Regions from separate parts of the Salinivibrio sp. ML198 genome, predicted to be linked through region 2. Evidence: riboswitches for the same ligand, from Rfam matches in the RefSeq annotation. Region 2 holds a riboswitch; the other holds the start of a gene.
The links. A riboswitch is a leader RNA that binds a small molecule or an ion and turns the genes downstream of it on or off. The one in region 2 is predicted to bind thiamine pyrophosphate.

Region 1 (7,285 bases), on a different contig from region 2:
GATCAACATCGAAAATACACACCCAAGGTGAGAGCGAGCTGTCGGAGTCACTATCTGATGTCGCCTCGCTTTGTGCTAGGCGATCACAAATAAGATCCAGCTTTTTAGAGAGGACTTTGCGATTAAATAAGCTGGTGAAACTGTCACGCTCGCTGGCCATGATAATCTGCTGATAGTTCTCGTAAATACGCGTCAATCCTGCCACTAGAGCACGTTGTTCCTGGCTGAGATCTGTGGCGCGGCCGCATAAAACACCGTTCACACCTTCTTCTTTTTCGTAATAAATGGGGACAGCAATCAATACATGATCATTGGTATGGTGTTGAGTCACCGCTTGTGTCGCTAGGCATTCTGCAAGCAGCGCGTCAATTTGATGGATGTTCTCTTGCTGAAAAGCGCTGTTGTCATTGGTGCCTAATACCGTGAAGGCAGGCTGCATATCGGCGCAGTAATCAAGTAGCACCACTTCACTCACTGGGGTAAGCTCGGTAATTGAGGTCAGCAAGCTTTTAGTAATCGCATCGACTTCCGTTTTAGCGGTAAAGTCGACAATCGAGTCGAGGATCTGGATGCTGCTGGCGGCCACAAGGCGCCTCCTTGGATTCTTCCGTGTTTTCCTTAGTATAGAAGCCTATCAGGGGGATGCCACCCGGAACGAATCGTCAGCGGTGCCCATGTAACCTTGCATCATCGCGGGTGGATGATTGAGCACCTCAACCGGACGGTGAAGACAGACTTTTCCATCATCGAGATAAAGAAACTGAGAGGCAATGGCTTGAGCATCTTCAGGGTGGTGGGTGACCATCACCACGGTAGTGCCTTGCGCTTGGGCGGTACGCTTAACTAGCATCAGCATGTCTTTTTTTAGCGCGGGATCGAGTGCGGAGAAGGGCTCATCGAGCAGCAATAAAGGTTGGTTGCGTGCGATGCTTCTACCCAGTGCGATACGTTGTCGTTGCCCGCCTGACAATTGGCCGGGCAGGCGAGAGAGATAGTCGCTTAAGCCGACCGATTGCGCTGCCTGTTCAATGTTTTCCCGCTGGGTAGCGGTGAGTTTCAGTGATGGTGATAAGCCAATCGCCATATTGTCGAACACCGACAAATGGGTAAAGACATTATGCTCTTGGAACAAGATAGACAGTGGCCGCTGGTGGGCGGGGGTTGTTGTCACTGGCTTACCATCAATAGCAATCTCGCCACTATCAGGGGCAATCAACCCGGCAATCAGTGATAGTAAGGTGCTTTTGCCTGCCCCGCTGGGCCCAAGCACGGCCACAATCTCTCCAGGGGCGATATGGGCATCAAAGGTCATCCAATCTTGTTGGTAACTATACTGAACATCGGAAAGCGTTAACATGCGTGTCTCCATTGGATAAGGCGCGTCAGTAGGGCATAACACCCCAAGCTGGTGAGCAGTAATAGCATCGCCGCGGCGGCGCCCGCTTCCATTTGGTAACTGCCCATTAAGCGAAACAAATACAGGGGCAGGGTTTGAAAGTTTTGACTACCAAATAAGGAGATGGCACTGAGATCGCCCATGGATAACACAAAACTCACCGCGACACCGCGCGCAATAGGTGCACGTAAACAGTCCCACTCAATCAGACGTAAACGCGTGATGCCTCTGACGCCTAAGGTGGCGCACAAGTTATGGTATGACTGAGCGAGCTGGAAGGCGGGGGCACTCAAGACCTTGATAAGATAAGGCAGCGCCATCAGGGCGTTCACTGTCATTACCAGCCACAGCGCTAAGCTGAATACGTTACTAAACTGGCGAAACAGCAAAAAAAGCCCGGTACTGAGCACGATACTTGGCACTACCAGGATGATGGCACCGAGCGTTTCTATGCCGTCCGCCTGTTTTTTTCGTCCATGTAAGCGCCAGTGCCGACTGGCTAAGATCACCGCCACGGCTAACACAAAAGCAAAGGTGGTTGCGCCCGTGGCAATGAACAGCGAGTGCAGAGTTGCTTGCCACAGTGCGCTATCGCCGAGCACCGCTAATGCGCTGGGGTTCAACCCGCGTGCAATCACCACGCCGAGAGGCGGTAACACCAGTAGCAAAACGAGGCCAATCCAAAGGCCATCCCAACACTTGGCCGCACGGCTATCCAAAGACGCAGGCAGCGGCAGCACTTCACTGGGTGTGCTCGGCAGCGGGCGCGTCAAGGTTTGCACGGTAAATGCGATGGCCCCGCATAGCAGCATTTGCCACAGCGCGAGGACAGCACCCGTTTGTAAATCGAAATCAAAATGAATGGCTTGGTAAATGGCCAGCTCGATGGTCGTCGCTTTCGGCCCGCCGCCCAGTGCCATGACAGTCGCGAAGCTGGTAAAGCACAACATAAATACTAGCCCCACGATATGAGGCAAGCTTTGGCGTAGATACGGCCATTCTAGGTGCTTAAAACGTTGCCAGCCTTTGAGCCCTAGCTGGGTAGCAAGACGGCGTTGATCGGCTGGGATCCCCTCTAAGGCTTGCACCATTAATTGGGCGGAAAAAGGGAGATTAAAAAACACATGGGCGAGTAAAATGCCACTTAAGCCATAAATAGAAAACGGCATAGCCGCATCGAAGTGCGCGAAAGCTTGTGCAATCCAGCCACTACGGCCATAGATAGCAACCAGTCCAAATACTCCCACCAAGACCGGCAGCACCAAGGTCATGGCGAATAACTTCAGCAGCCATGCCTTTGCTGGAAATTGTCGGCGAGACAGCGCATGAGCGACTGGCACTGCTAGCCCAACGCTAAGTACAACGGACAAAGCGGCCTGTTTAAAACTAAAGTAGGTGACATGACGCAAGTAGGTATCTTGCCACAAGGAGGCAAGTGACAAATCGTGGCTGTGAGAGAATAACGCCCAGAGTGCGCTGCCAATCAAAGCCACGACCAAGCTGGCCGCAATACTGCCCGGCCAGGTTCGAGAAGGGTTGAGCATCTTGGCTATTCAACCAGCGCGGTTTGCCAGTCACGCACCCATTGCTGGCGATTGCCCATCACTTCATCAGGCTGATACAGCAAGCTCTCTTGCGGTTTGTCCAAGGTGTAGAAGGCATCAGGCAAGTTGACATCGGTGACCGGATACATCCACTGAGTGGTTGGGATAACTGACTGTGCCGCATCACTGAGCATAAATTGTAAAAACGCATCCGCACGTTCCGGCTGATCGGTATAGGCTGATTTAGCGGCGACTTCGATTTGCATATAGTGCCCCTCTTCAAACATGGCGGCGGCAAAGCGATCGTCTTCATCGGCCACTAAGTGGTAAGCCGGCGAGGTGGTGTAAGAGAGCACCATGTCCGCTTCTTTATTGAGGAACATGTTGTAAGCTTCGGTCCAGCCTTTGGTCACAGTGATCGTGTTATCGGCAAGATCGCGCCATGCTTGTTGATTATTATCGCCGTACACTTTTTGGATCCAAAGCATTAGCCCTTGACCGACCGTTGATACGCGCGGATCTTGGTAAATCACACTGATGTCATCGCGCTCCTCAATCAAGGCTTTGAGGCTTTTGGGTGGGTCGAGCAAACGAGTAGTGTCATACACAAAGGCAAAATAGCCGTAATCGTAAGGGATAAAGTATTTGTTATCCCACCCGCCAGGCACTTGCAGGCGCTCGGTATTGACCGCGTGCTCGGCAACAATCCCACTGCGCTCGGCTTCTTTCATTAAGTTGGTATCCATACCGAGTACGATATCGGCTTGGGTGGTTTCTCCTTCAATGCGCAGGCGATTAAGTAAGGCGGCCCCATCGTCGAGAGACACAAACTCAAGTTGGCAATCGCATTGCTGTTCAAATTTCGCTTTAATTTTAGGCCCCGGCCCCCATTCAGCAATAAAGGAGTCATAGGTATAGACAGTAAGCGGGTCCGCGGCGCGGGCGCCGAGTGATAATAGCGATAAAGAAACCAGAGTGAGAACAGAGGTAAAAACTTTCACAGCACGCTCCTAAGTTGGGCGTGGGTGTTGAGGCAAGTTGATGGCAACATCAAGTCTCAATCCCTACGCCAGTGTTAGCTGGATCAGGTTCGATGGGTCTAGCGCAGTGCGCAATCTCAGCCGTGAGGCTCCCCAATGAGTACGTTGGTATTGTACTGATTGGCTTAGGGTTAACCAAGCCTTTTAGTTGCCGAGTTGGTTAAGGTCCCAGTTGTAGTCGTATTCCAATGTTGCCTCTTGTGGCAATGGAATATCGCGATACTGGTTTATGTGAGCGATCACGCCTAGCTTATCGCCACCAAAGTCAGCTTCAAACCATTCATAAATTGAGGAAACTTGCCATTTTTCCCCTTGCTGACTCACGCCTTTATCACTGTTAATGAAGGTATAGGCGGCGTGCTCGAGCTGTGCATCAAGTGCACTTGCTTGAAAGGCTTGTGGCTGAAGGTTAGGACAGCCAAGGCTGGCACAGTTGACCGCATAGTGGGTACGCGGATCTTGCCAAAGCGGGCGTAAAATCCGGTGTTCGATATCGTTTAAAGTGAGCGGCTCGCCAGCGATGGTAACCACTTCATCATCCCAAGGGCCAAAGCTAAATAGCCCACCGAGTTTGGTGATGGAACGGACCGGGTACTCGGCGATAATCAGTTTTACCGTGACCGCATTATAGAGGTTAACCCAATACGCGTATTGCTCGTCTTTGGTCAGGGTACGTGGGTCGCGCGCGGTGAGCATGTCAATGTAATGGTCGAGGGTTGCTTTGTCGTTATCCGTGACCGCGGCATAGTTAAATAAGGTGTGCTGCCCCTGAGATTGCAAATACTTATCGAGTAACACTTGCCAGCTGTGATGGGTAAACGTGGCTTGGCTGTCAGGGTTATGGGCATCCCACATTGCCCAGTAATCCGCTTTGGGCGCGGCTTGGCTGATGATCGGAAACACTAACCAGAGCAGAATTACCAAATGTTTTTGCATTGCCAGTCCTTAATGCGATCAAACCTTCTTTGAGACTAGACCAAGCGAGTCAGCGGTTGGTTTCATTGAGGATGGAAAAAATGGGTTGAAGCGCCAATAAGTACGGGTAACACCGCGCTTATTGGCGTTCTTGGAGGGCGTATTACACCAAAAAGTCTGGTATTTGTTTTTCAAAGCGTGAGATATCGGCTTCGTGCTGCAACGTCAGACCGATGCTATCTAACCCTTCCAACAGGCAATGACGGCGAAAATCATCCATCTGGAAGGCAAAGCAGTGTTCACCGGCACGGATGGTTTGGGCGGGCAAATCTAGCGTTACAGTCGCGCCTTCATTTTCTGCCACATACGTAAATAAAGCATCGATTTGGCCTTCTTCAAGGGTCACCGGCACCATTTGGTTATTAATGCAGTTGCCATAGAAAATATCGGCAAAACTGGGGGCGATAATCACTTTAAACCCGTAATCATCCAGCGCCCAAGGCGCATGCTCGCGGGATGAGCCACAGCCAAAATTCTCGCGGGTGAGCAAGACGCTAGCGCCTTGGTAACGTGCTTGGTTAAGCACGAACTCGGGGTTCGGTTGCTGGCCCGCATCGTCTAAAAAGCGCCAATCGTGAAACAGGTGCTGCCCAAAGCCGGTGCGGGTGACTTTTTGCAAAAACTGCTTAGGAATGATCGCATCGGTATCGACGTTCGCCGCATCCAACGGGGCAACAATGCCGGTATGAGTGTGTATGCCTGACATAAGGCCTCCTTATAATTGGTTAACGTCGACAAAATGGCCCGCAATCGCCGCCGCTGCGGCCATGGCTGGGCTGACCAAGTGGGTGCGGCCTTCACGGCCTTGACGCCCTTCAAAGTTGCGGTTACTGGTGGAGGCGCAGCGCTCTTTGGGGCCTAAGCGATCATTATTCATCGCCAAACACATTGAGCAGCCGGGCAAGCGCCATTCAAAGCCAGCGTCACGGAAAATGACATCCAGCCCTTCTTGCTCCGCCTGTGCCCGCACTTGCTCGGAGCCTGGCACCACCATGGCATGCACGCTGTCTGCCACACGTCGCCCTTTGGCGACTGCGGCGGCCGCACGCATGTCTTCAATCCGTGAGTTGGTGCAAGAGCCAATAAAGACTTTATCGATACGGATTTGGTTGATGGCTTGGCCGGGTGTCAGCCCCATATATTTTAATGCGCGTTCTGCCGAGTGACGTTCAATCGGATCGTTCATTGTCTCTGGGGCAGGCACGGTATCATGCACACTGACCACTTGGCCGGGGTTGGTGCCCCAGGTCACTTGATGGTGAATTTGACTGCCATCGAGGGTGACCACGCGATCAAACTGCGCATCGGCGTCCGAATGCAAGGTTTGCCAATAGGCGATTGCTTGCTGCCATTGCTCGCCTTTCGGGGCAAATTTCTTGTCTTTTAAATAGGCAAAGGTGGTGTCATCCGGGGCGATCAGGCCAGCTTTGGCGCCTAATTCGATTGCCATGTTGCACACCGTCATTCTCCCTTCCATCGACAAGTCGGTGATAGCGTCCCCGCAAAACTCCACCACATGCCCGGTGCCGCCGGCATGACCGACCTTGCCAATAATGGCTAGGACAATATCTTTGGCAGTGATCCCGGGGGCGGTTTTGCCCGTGACTTCAATTTTCATCGTGCGGGCGCGGGATTGCTTGAGCGTTTGGGTGGCCAGCACGTGCTCGACTTCTGAGGTACCAATGCCAAAGGCCAGTGCACCAAAAGCGCCGTGGGTTGCGGTGTGGGAGTCACCACAGACGATGGTGGTGCCGGGCAGGGTAATACCAAGCTCGGGGCCCATCACATGCACAATGCCTTGGTAAGGGTGATCCAAGTCATACAGAGTGACACCGAACTCTTCGCAGTTTTTGGCCAGTGTTTCCATTTGGATACGCGCCATTTCCCCTGACGCATTAATGTCTTTGGTTTCGGTGGAGACATTGTGATCCATGGTGGCGAAGGTTTTACTCACTTGGCGCACCGGACGGCCTTTTTCCCGCAGACCATCAAAGGCTTGTGGTGAGGTCACTTCGTGCACCAAGTGGCGGTCGATATACAGCAGCGGCGCTTCGCCGGGCTGCTCGGTGACAATATGGGCTTGATGAATTTTTTCGTACAAGGTCTTGGCGCCTTGCTGGGTGTTTGCATTCGACATAGCTCGTATCCTTACGGGTAATTATTCTGCGCCTTGGCGGATATAGGCGGCGATACGATCGCCCATTTGTTCGGTACTGAGGGCAGGATGGTTGCCCGCCAGATCAGCGGTCAGCTCACCGGCCGCCAGTGCTTGGCTGACCGCATGCTCAATCGCACAGGCCGCGTCTTCTTCGCCTAACGAGTAGCGTAAC
Region 2 (7,285 bases):
CACTTTGCGTCAATGACACTGGGATTGGCATTGCATCTGATCAGCTAGCCGGCTTGTTTGAGCCCTTTAATCGTCTGATGGCAGAAGATTCACTGATTGAAGGCGCGGGGGTTGGCTTGGCCGTGACCCATCAACTGGTGGCAAAGATGCAAGGCCGTATTGAGGTAACAAGTCAAGTGGGTGAGGGGAGTTGTTTCTCCGTCACTTTCCCTTATCGGTCAGCGTTGTCATCCGCCGGCTCAGAGGGCAAGGTGTTGCGGCAGGCAAGTTTATCCTTAAAGCAACCTCACCGTGTGTTGTATATCGACCGAGACAGCCATCAGCAGCGACTGATGGCTGATTGCTTTGAGGATTGGCCCTTGCTGACATTGCATTGTGCGCATGATGTCTCACTGGCAGACGCAATGGCACACACATTGGCGCCGTCGCTTTTGATCATCAATGGCGATGATGCTGCAACGCTCCAGGATCATGGGTTGCAATTCATTGAGGGGAGATCCGTGATTGTGCTTGAAACGGAACAAAACAAGCCTCACCACCTGCATACTCCCTCATCGTTTAAGCGGCTCCAGCACCCCGTATCGTCATCCGATCTTGCTGCGGCTATCCAATCGTTACTGGAGGACAGGGAATGATAAAGTCATCATTACAAGCGACTATTTTGATCATTGACGATCGGCGGGAAAACATTGACTTGCTCTCTGCCATGCTCAAGCAAGCAGGATACCAGCACTTGATTGGCTTAACGGATCCGAGTTTGGTCACCGATCACCTTTCCCCAGTTCCGGATCTTATCTTACTCGATATGCGTATGCCGCAGCGCTCAGGACTTATGGTGTTGGACGATCTTAACCATGCCCTCGGTGAGCATTGCCCGCCGGTTATGGTGCTGACTGCAGATAACGATCTGAATTTGCGTAACCAAGCCTTGTGCCGCGGAGCGATTGATTATATCAGCAAGCCGTTTGATTATGACGAAGTGCTTCAGCGTATTCATAATCTGCTGCAGTTACAGCTCAAAACGTTAAAACAGCGAGACCAGGCCGCGCGCTTGCAAATGTTGGTGAATAAACAAACCGCCGCGTTGCGTGCCCTCTCTCTCACCCATTCTTTAACAGGGCTCCCCAATCGTCGAGCCTTGTTAGATGCAGCGGAACGACAATTAATGCGAGGCTCCGTCACTGTGCTCATGATTGCGCTTGATGGGATGGAGGCAGTGACCCAGCACCAAGGGCACTTAATGACAGAGGCCCTGTATAAGCACATTGCGGAGCTGCTGGCGAACAGTACGGTAGCGCGCTCGCATCGAGTGGGAGTGTGGGATAGCTCGAGACTAGTGATGCTGATTGAAGGCGAGGGTGACGATGCGGCGCAAAAAGCGGCGAGGATTCACCGATTGATCAATGGGCACCACACGTTAGAAGGGCGGTTAATGTTCTTACATTGCCATATTGGGATCAGCCGCGCCCATTCTGAAAACGAGGATGTCGCCCAGCTTTTTCGCCAAGCGATTTTAGCCATTCCAACCAATGAGCAGCCTGTGGCTGAGTATCAACCTGAACTCGATAATAAAGCCCAGCGTGAGCATTTGATCCGTACTGAGCTCGGCGCGGCCTTGCAAAGTAACCATCTATCCTTAGTGTATCAACCTAAGTGGCGACTTGATGGGGGGCTGCTGGTGGGGGCCGAAGCATTACTGCGCTGGCAACACCCAACGCTCGGGGCGATAAGCCCCGCCGAGTTTATTCCCATCGCTGAGCGCAGTGCCGATATGATGCAACTGGGCGATAAAGTGTTAATGATGGCACTGGAGGCGGTGGCGCAATGGCGGGCTCGCGCCCTGGTTGACGAGTGCTTTCATTTGTCGGTAAATGTGTCTGCCCAGCAGCTCCGTCATGGTTTTGCCGAGAGTGTGCTGGCTCGCTGCCATGCGACAAATATCCCGCCGGCCATTATTCAATTGGAAGTCACGGAATCGGCACTGATCCAGCAAATCTCGGTGGCATTGCGAGAGCTACAACAATTGCGGGAGGCTGGTATGCATATCGCGTTGGATGACTTTGGCACCGGATATAGCTCATTGAGCTACCTTAAACAGTTACCCGTTGATTGGGTTAAACTCGACCGCAGTTTTATTCAAGACCTAGCCACTAACGCCAGTGACAAACACTTGGTGGGTAGCGTGATTGATTTGGCGCATGGGTTTGGTCATGGCGTGGTCGCCGAAGGGGTGGAAAAAGTCAGCCAGCAGCAGGTGCTGCAGACGATTGGCTGCGACCAAGTACAGGGCTTTTTATATGCAAAGCCGCTTGCTATAACCGACTTTGAGCACATTTTATCGCAAGGTAGACACGCGATGAACGCCGAGATCTCGCCTACCGCGCATTAAATGACGCCTCGGTGCGCTAGATTTGGCCCGCACCGAGGTCACTCTGAATTATTCAGTGGCTTCATGGACGGTTTCTTTAGTGTCCTCCCACACTTTTGATGAGTCTTCTTTTACTCCTTCCCAGGTGTTTGAGCAGCCGGCAACAAATAAGGTGGTGATCACAAGCAATAACGATAGCTTCATAGGAACTCCTGTTCGCACATTTTTTGTCACGCGTATTTTACGCATTACTTATCCTACTCGAACCTCGAAAAAGGCTCCAGCGGCGAATAATACGCTTGCGCTTTGCTTGTGGGGTTAATATCCTGAACACAGTTAGTCGGGGAGCAAGTGATTGCTGAGACTGCGAAAGCAGGACCCGTAGAACCTGATCCAGTTAGCACTGGCGGAGGGAACTGACTCGTTCAGCACACGAAGTGGCACATTCTGGCTCGCTTTGTCTCCTTCCGCCCCTGATGAATAAGGGGCCATTATGAACCTATCTCCACCTGTTATTCTTACCATCGCCGGCTCAGACAGCGGTGGCGGTGCCGGCATTCAAGCCGATATTAAAGCGATTTCAGCCACCGGCGGTTATGCGTGCTCGGTGATCACCGCGTTAACCGCACAAAACACCTGTGGCGTTGAGGCCGTCTCGGCGGTTGATCCTGGTTTTGTCCGCGCCCAGCTAGATGCGGTGTTGTACGATATGCCGGTGCGTGCGGTGAAAATCGGCATGCTCGCCAACCAAGCGATTATTCGCGAAGTAGCCGCCGTGCTGGCGCGATCGCCTCACTTACCGGTGATTTTAGATCCCGTGATGGTGGCCACCAGCGGCGATCCTTTGTTGGATGAACACGCCATGACAGCGTTGATTGAAGCGCTGATCTCACGCGCAACCGTGCTCACCCCCAACTTGCCGGAGGCGGCGCGATTAACCGGTCAGCCTGTCCCTACCTCCATTGAGCAAATGCATGCGTTAGTCCCCGCCTTGCGTCGCCTCGGCTGCCCGTACGTGATGCTCAAAGGCGGCCATTTACACCACGTTCCTGAAAGTGTGGATATGTGGATTAGCCGAGATACTTGCCAAACCCTGAGCGCCCGTCGGGTTGAGACCGCGAATACGCACGGCACAGGCTGTTCACTGTCTGCCGCTATCGCCTCGTTTTACGCCCAAGGGATGACGCCTATCGAGGCCGGGCGCGCGGCGAAGCATTATCTCACCGACGCCTTGGCGCATAGTCAGCAGTTAAAGGTGGGAAGAGGCGCGGGGCCTGTGCATCATTTTTACGCCTACCCAGTCGAAGCGCGTCATCACGATGCGCAAGAAGCCTCAGTCGAATAGGCCGTTTTTCGCGAATAGGGCACGTAAAGCGAGTCCGCCGCTGCTAAGGTGAAGCGGCGGACTGCTCGGGAAAGGCTAACAGCCAGTGTCGCGTGTGATAAATGGTGTCCGAATCACGCCGCCGACCAATGCGGTAAACGCTCGGCAGCAATGTAGAACACGCGATCGCCGGGGGCGACGTCTGTTTTAAGGTTGGGGTTAAGGGTAATACCTTCACCTTTGTCGAGACCAATTAAGGTTGCATCGTATTCATGCTTTAATTGATTGAACAAGGTGCCCACATCCGTGGCGCTCGCATCGGTGGGGTAACGCGCGCAATACTGTGTCATCCCTTGTGCGGTGCTTAATAGCTCGTGATGTAACTGGCTGGAACCCGGGTCGACAGCGGCTTTTGCCAGCATTTCCACCGACACAGACGGCACACACTCGGCGTGCGGATAGTGCTGTTTTAATATTTGGCTGAGTGCATCATCTTGAAAGTAAGCGAGCAGATGCGCGGACGGGTTTTTGTGCGCGCAGAACAGAGCCGCAGACAGGGTAATATCGTCTTCTGGGTTATCGATAATAATGCTCGAAGCACTATCAATCCCCGCACGGGCAATCCCCTCGGCATCGGTAAAGCTGGTTACACGCACAAATTCCACCTCGCCGGGGAGCGGGTTTTCCATTTCGGGACGCACGCAAAGCACAATCGGGCGATCGCCATGCACACCGCTTTGTAGTAGGCGAATGAGCTGGATAGTGCGTTGACCATTCCACCCCAACACCAGAATATGATTTTTCACTGTAAGACTCCGTTTTCCTTGTAATCCACGTCGCCAATAATCGACCAACGCACTGGTTACATGCCCAATCACAACGGCGAACAGCCCTAGCCCACCGGGAATAATCCAAAAGGCGGTAATCCACTGTCCTGCTTCTGTCGCTGGCGAATAATCGCCATAGCCGACGGTGGACGCTGTGACCATTAAGTAATAGATATAGCGGCCGAGTGACTGGGTCATCTCTGTTTCACCGGCGCCGTGTAAAAGTAGCCAGCCAATCCCGCCATAGGCGAGTACCACCAACCCCAAAATACGCCCGTCTAAATGCGCGAAGTGGCTGATAATCCAACGTTTAAAAAGCAACCAAAAGGTCATAGCGTTTCGCTCATTTTCTGCAGAAACGCCAGTATGGCGGGAATTATTATCGGTTTACAGTGTAAATCAAACGATTGGCGCAAAATGGATCACATTTCGCTTGGCTCATCATACATCGCCAATATTAAGCGTTAAAATATTATAAAAAGCTTAATTACTTAATTGGGAGTCAGCGTGTTTATATCTCGTCGTCAACTTGAACAAGAGCAGCAAAAACAAGTCGCTCTGCAGCAAAAAATTGAGCAGATCAACCATACCATCGACGCGCTGAATGCAGAGAAAGAGGCATTGCAGGCAGAGTTAGCCACCGTAGAGAAAAAACGCCAAACGGGAAAAGCCATCGACGCCAACTTATGCCACTTCGGTGACTCAATCAATGCGACGCAATCGTCTCTGGCCACCTTGGCAGACACCATCAACGGTGAAAAAGAACGGGTAACGGACGTGAGCCATCAGGCGGCGTCATGTGCCGAACAAGTCAATGATCTTGCGCGTCATGTGCAGTCGTTATCCGCGCAATGTCAGCAATCGTCGGAAGCAATTCGTGCGCTCGACCAGCATGCCCAAGAGGTGAGCGGTATTGTGAAGTTGATTCGCGATGTCGCCGATCAAACCAATCTTTTAGCGTTAAACGCAGCGATTGAAGCGGCACGTGCCGGTGAGCAGGGTCGAGGGTTTGCGGTGGTCGCCGATGAAGTGCGTAGCTTATCAGAACGTACAGCCAGCGCCACGCAAGATATCACCCAGCTGGTCGAGAAGATTCGCGCTGGGAGTGGGCATGCTTGCACACTCACCGATCAGCTTGCCAGTGACGCGATTGAATATAGCGAGCAAGGCCAACAGGTGGCCGATGCGATGGCCACGCAGAGTGAGCAAGCACAGCATAGCCGTACCACTATTAAAGCCTCTGCGCTGCGTGCTTTTTGTGAACTGGCGAAACTTGACCATATTAGCTTTAAATTTGCGATATACCGCGTGGTGCTGGGTGAAGACAGCATGACCTCGGACGATATCACCGATCACACCCAATGCCGCCTCGGCCAATGGTATGAACAGGGTGAAGGCCAGCAGTATTTCGCACAGTTGCAAACGTTTAAAGCCATTGCCGTGCCTCACGAGCAAGTGCATACCCACGCGAAAGCAGCGGTGGCAGCGTTTCATGCTCAGCAACCCGAGCAAATGGTCACTGCATTAAAAGAGATGGAAAGCGCCAGCATGACGGTGATTGATAAGCTTGAACATCTCGCGATTGAAGGCAGTGAAGAGGTAGCGTAACAACGGGGTGTTAAATCGATAAGCACATGGTAACCTCAAGCTAAACTAAGGATAAATAGCCGAAGGAGGCTGAAGTTACCATGACATCGATAGCGTTACTCGATGGCGGCCTAGGGCAAGAAATTTATCAACGTGGGCCGGATGTGAGCTCGAAGCTTTGGTCGGTCGCGGTGATGTTAAAACATGCCAATATTGTTAAAGACGTGCACAAAGACTTTATTCGGGCCGGTGCGAAAACGCATACCCTGAATACCTACCCAGCGACCCCCACGCGTCTGGCCAAAGCGGGATTGAGCGACAAAATAGACATTATTTACCAGAAAGCCTTCGAAGCGCTGCAGCAAGCGGTGGATGAGACAAGCGCCGATGTTGATATTGCCGGCTGTTTGCCGCCGCTGGTGGGCAGTTATCTCGGTCAGCCGCAACGCAGCTTTGACGATATGAAAGCCGAGTTCTGCCACATTGCGCGTCTGCAGCCTCACGTGGATGTGTTTTTAATCGAAACCATGACCAACACCCTAGAAGCGCGTGCAGCGTGCGCCGCCGCCCGTGAGCAAGGTAAACCGTTTGGGGTTGCGTTTCGGTTAGAGCCTAATGGCGCACTCCGCTCTGGCGAGTCGCTAGAGCAAGCCATGCACGCGGTCACTGAATATGCACCGACAGCAGTGATGCTCAATTGCTGCGACCCAGAAGTGCTTACCACGGCGATGCCAAAGATGGCGACCCAGGCTGACATTGTGGGTGGATATGCCAACGCGTTTAAATCGGTAGAAGACATGGCCAAAGGCAGCAAAGCCGATGCCCTGCAAGCGCGGGAAGATCTCTCCCCCTTAGTCCACACCGAGCGCGTACAACAATGGATTGCCGACGGTGCCCTGGTGGTCGGCGGCTGCTGCGAAATTACCCCCGCGCATATCCAACACCTCGCACAAACCCTTGAACAGTCTCACGAGATCATCAAGTTCTCGCAGTTAGCAGATTAACTCGTTCCCACGCTCCGGCGTGGCAATGCATACCGAAGCCGATGTACCACTCGTTCCCACGCTCCCGCGTGGGAATGCATACCGAAGCCAATGCACCACTCGTTCCCGCGCTCTGGCGTGGGAATGCATACTGTAGCCAATTCACCACTCGTTCCCACGCTTCTGCCGCGTGCTC

Region 1: it holds a riboswitch for thiamine pyrophosphate, as region 2 does, so the genes downstream of both, thiB (thiamine ABC transporter substrate binding subunit) here and thiD (bifunctional hydroxymethylpyrimidine kinase/phosphomethylpyrimidine kinase) in region 2, are expected to answer to the same signal.

Annotation. Positions count from the first base shown of each region.
Region 1 covers NZ_MUEZ01000006.1:56,825-64,109, reverse strand. Annotated here, with positions in the region: gene BZG25_RS05550 (GGDEF domain-containing protein) at 1-586, opposite strand, end outside; gene thiQ (thiamine ABC transporter ATP-binding protein) at 635-1,357, opposite strand; gene thiP (thiamine/thiamine pyrophosphate ABC transporter permease) at 1,351-2,940, opposite strand; gene thiB (thiamine ABC transporter substrate binding subunit) at 2,946-3,941, opposite strand; TPP riboswitch at 3,985-4,086, opposite strand; gene BZG25_RS05530 (DUF547 domain-containing protein) at 4,125-4,916, opposite strand; gene leuD (3-isopropylmalate dehydratase small subunit) at 5,059-5,661, opposite strand; gene leuC (3-isopropylmalate dehydratase large subunit) at 5,671-7,092, opposite strand; gene leuB (3-isopropylmalate dehydrogenase) at 7,114-7,285, opposite strand, start outside.
Region 2 covers NZ_MUEZ01000023.1:45,671-52,955, forward strand. Annotated here, with positions in the region: gene BZG25_RS14390 (ATP-binding protein) at 1-635, shown strand, start outside; gene BZG25_RS14395 (bifunctional diguanylate cyclase/phosphodiesterase) at 632-2,389, shown strand; gene BZG25_RS14400 (entericidin EcnAB) at 2,438-2,572, opposite strand; TPP riboswitch at 2,700-2,800, shown strand; gene thiD (bifunctional hydroxymethylpyrimidine kinase/phosphomethylpyrimidine kinase) at 2,862-3,713, shown strand; gene BZG25_RS14410 (potassium channel family protein) at 3,827-4,852, opposite strand; gene BZG25_RS16215 (methyl-accepting chemotaxis protein) at 5,027-6,127, shown strand; gene BZG25_RS14420 (homocysteine S-methyltransferase family protein) at 6,208-7,110, shown strand.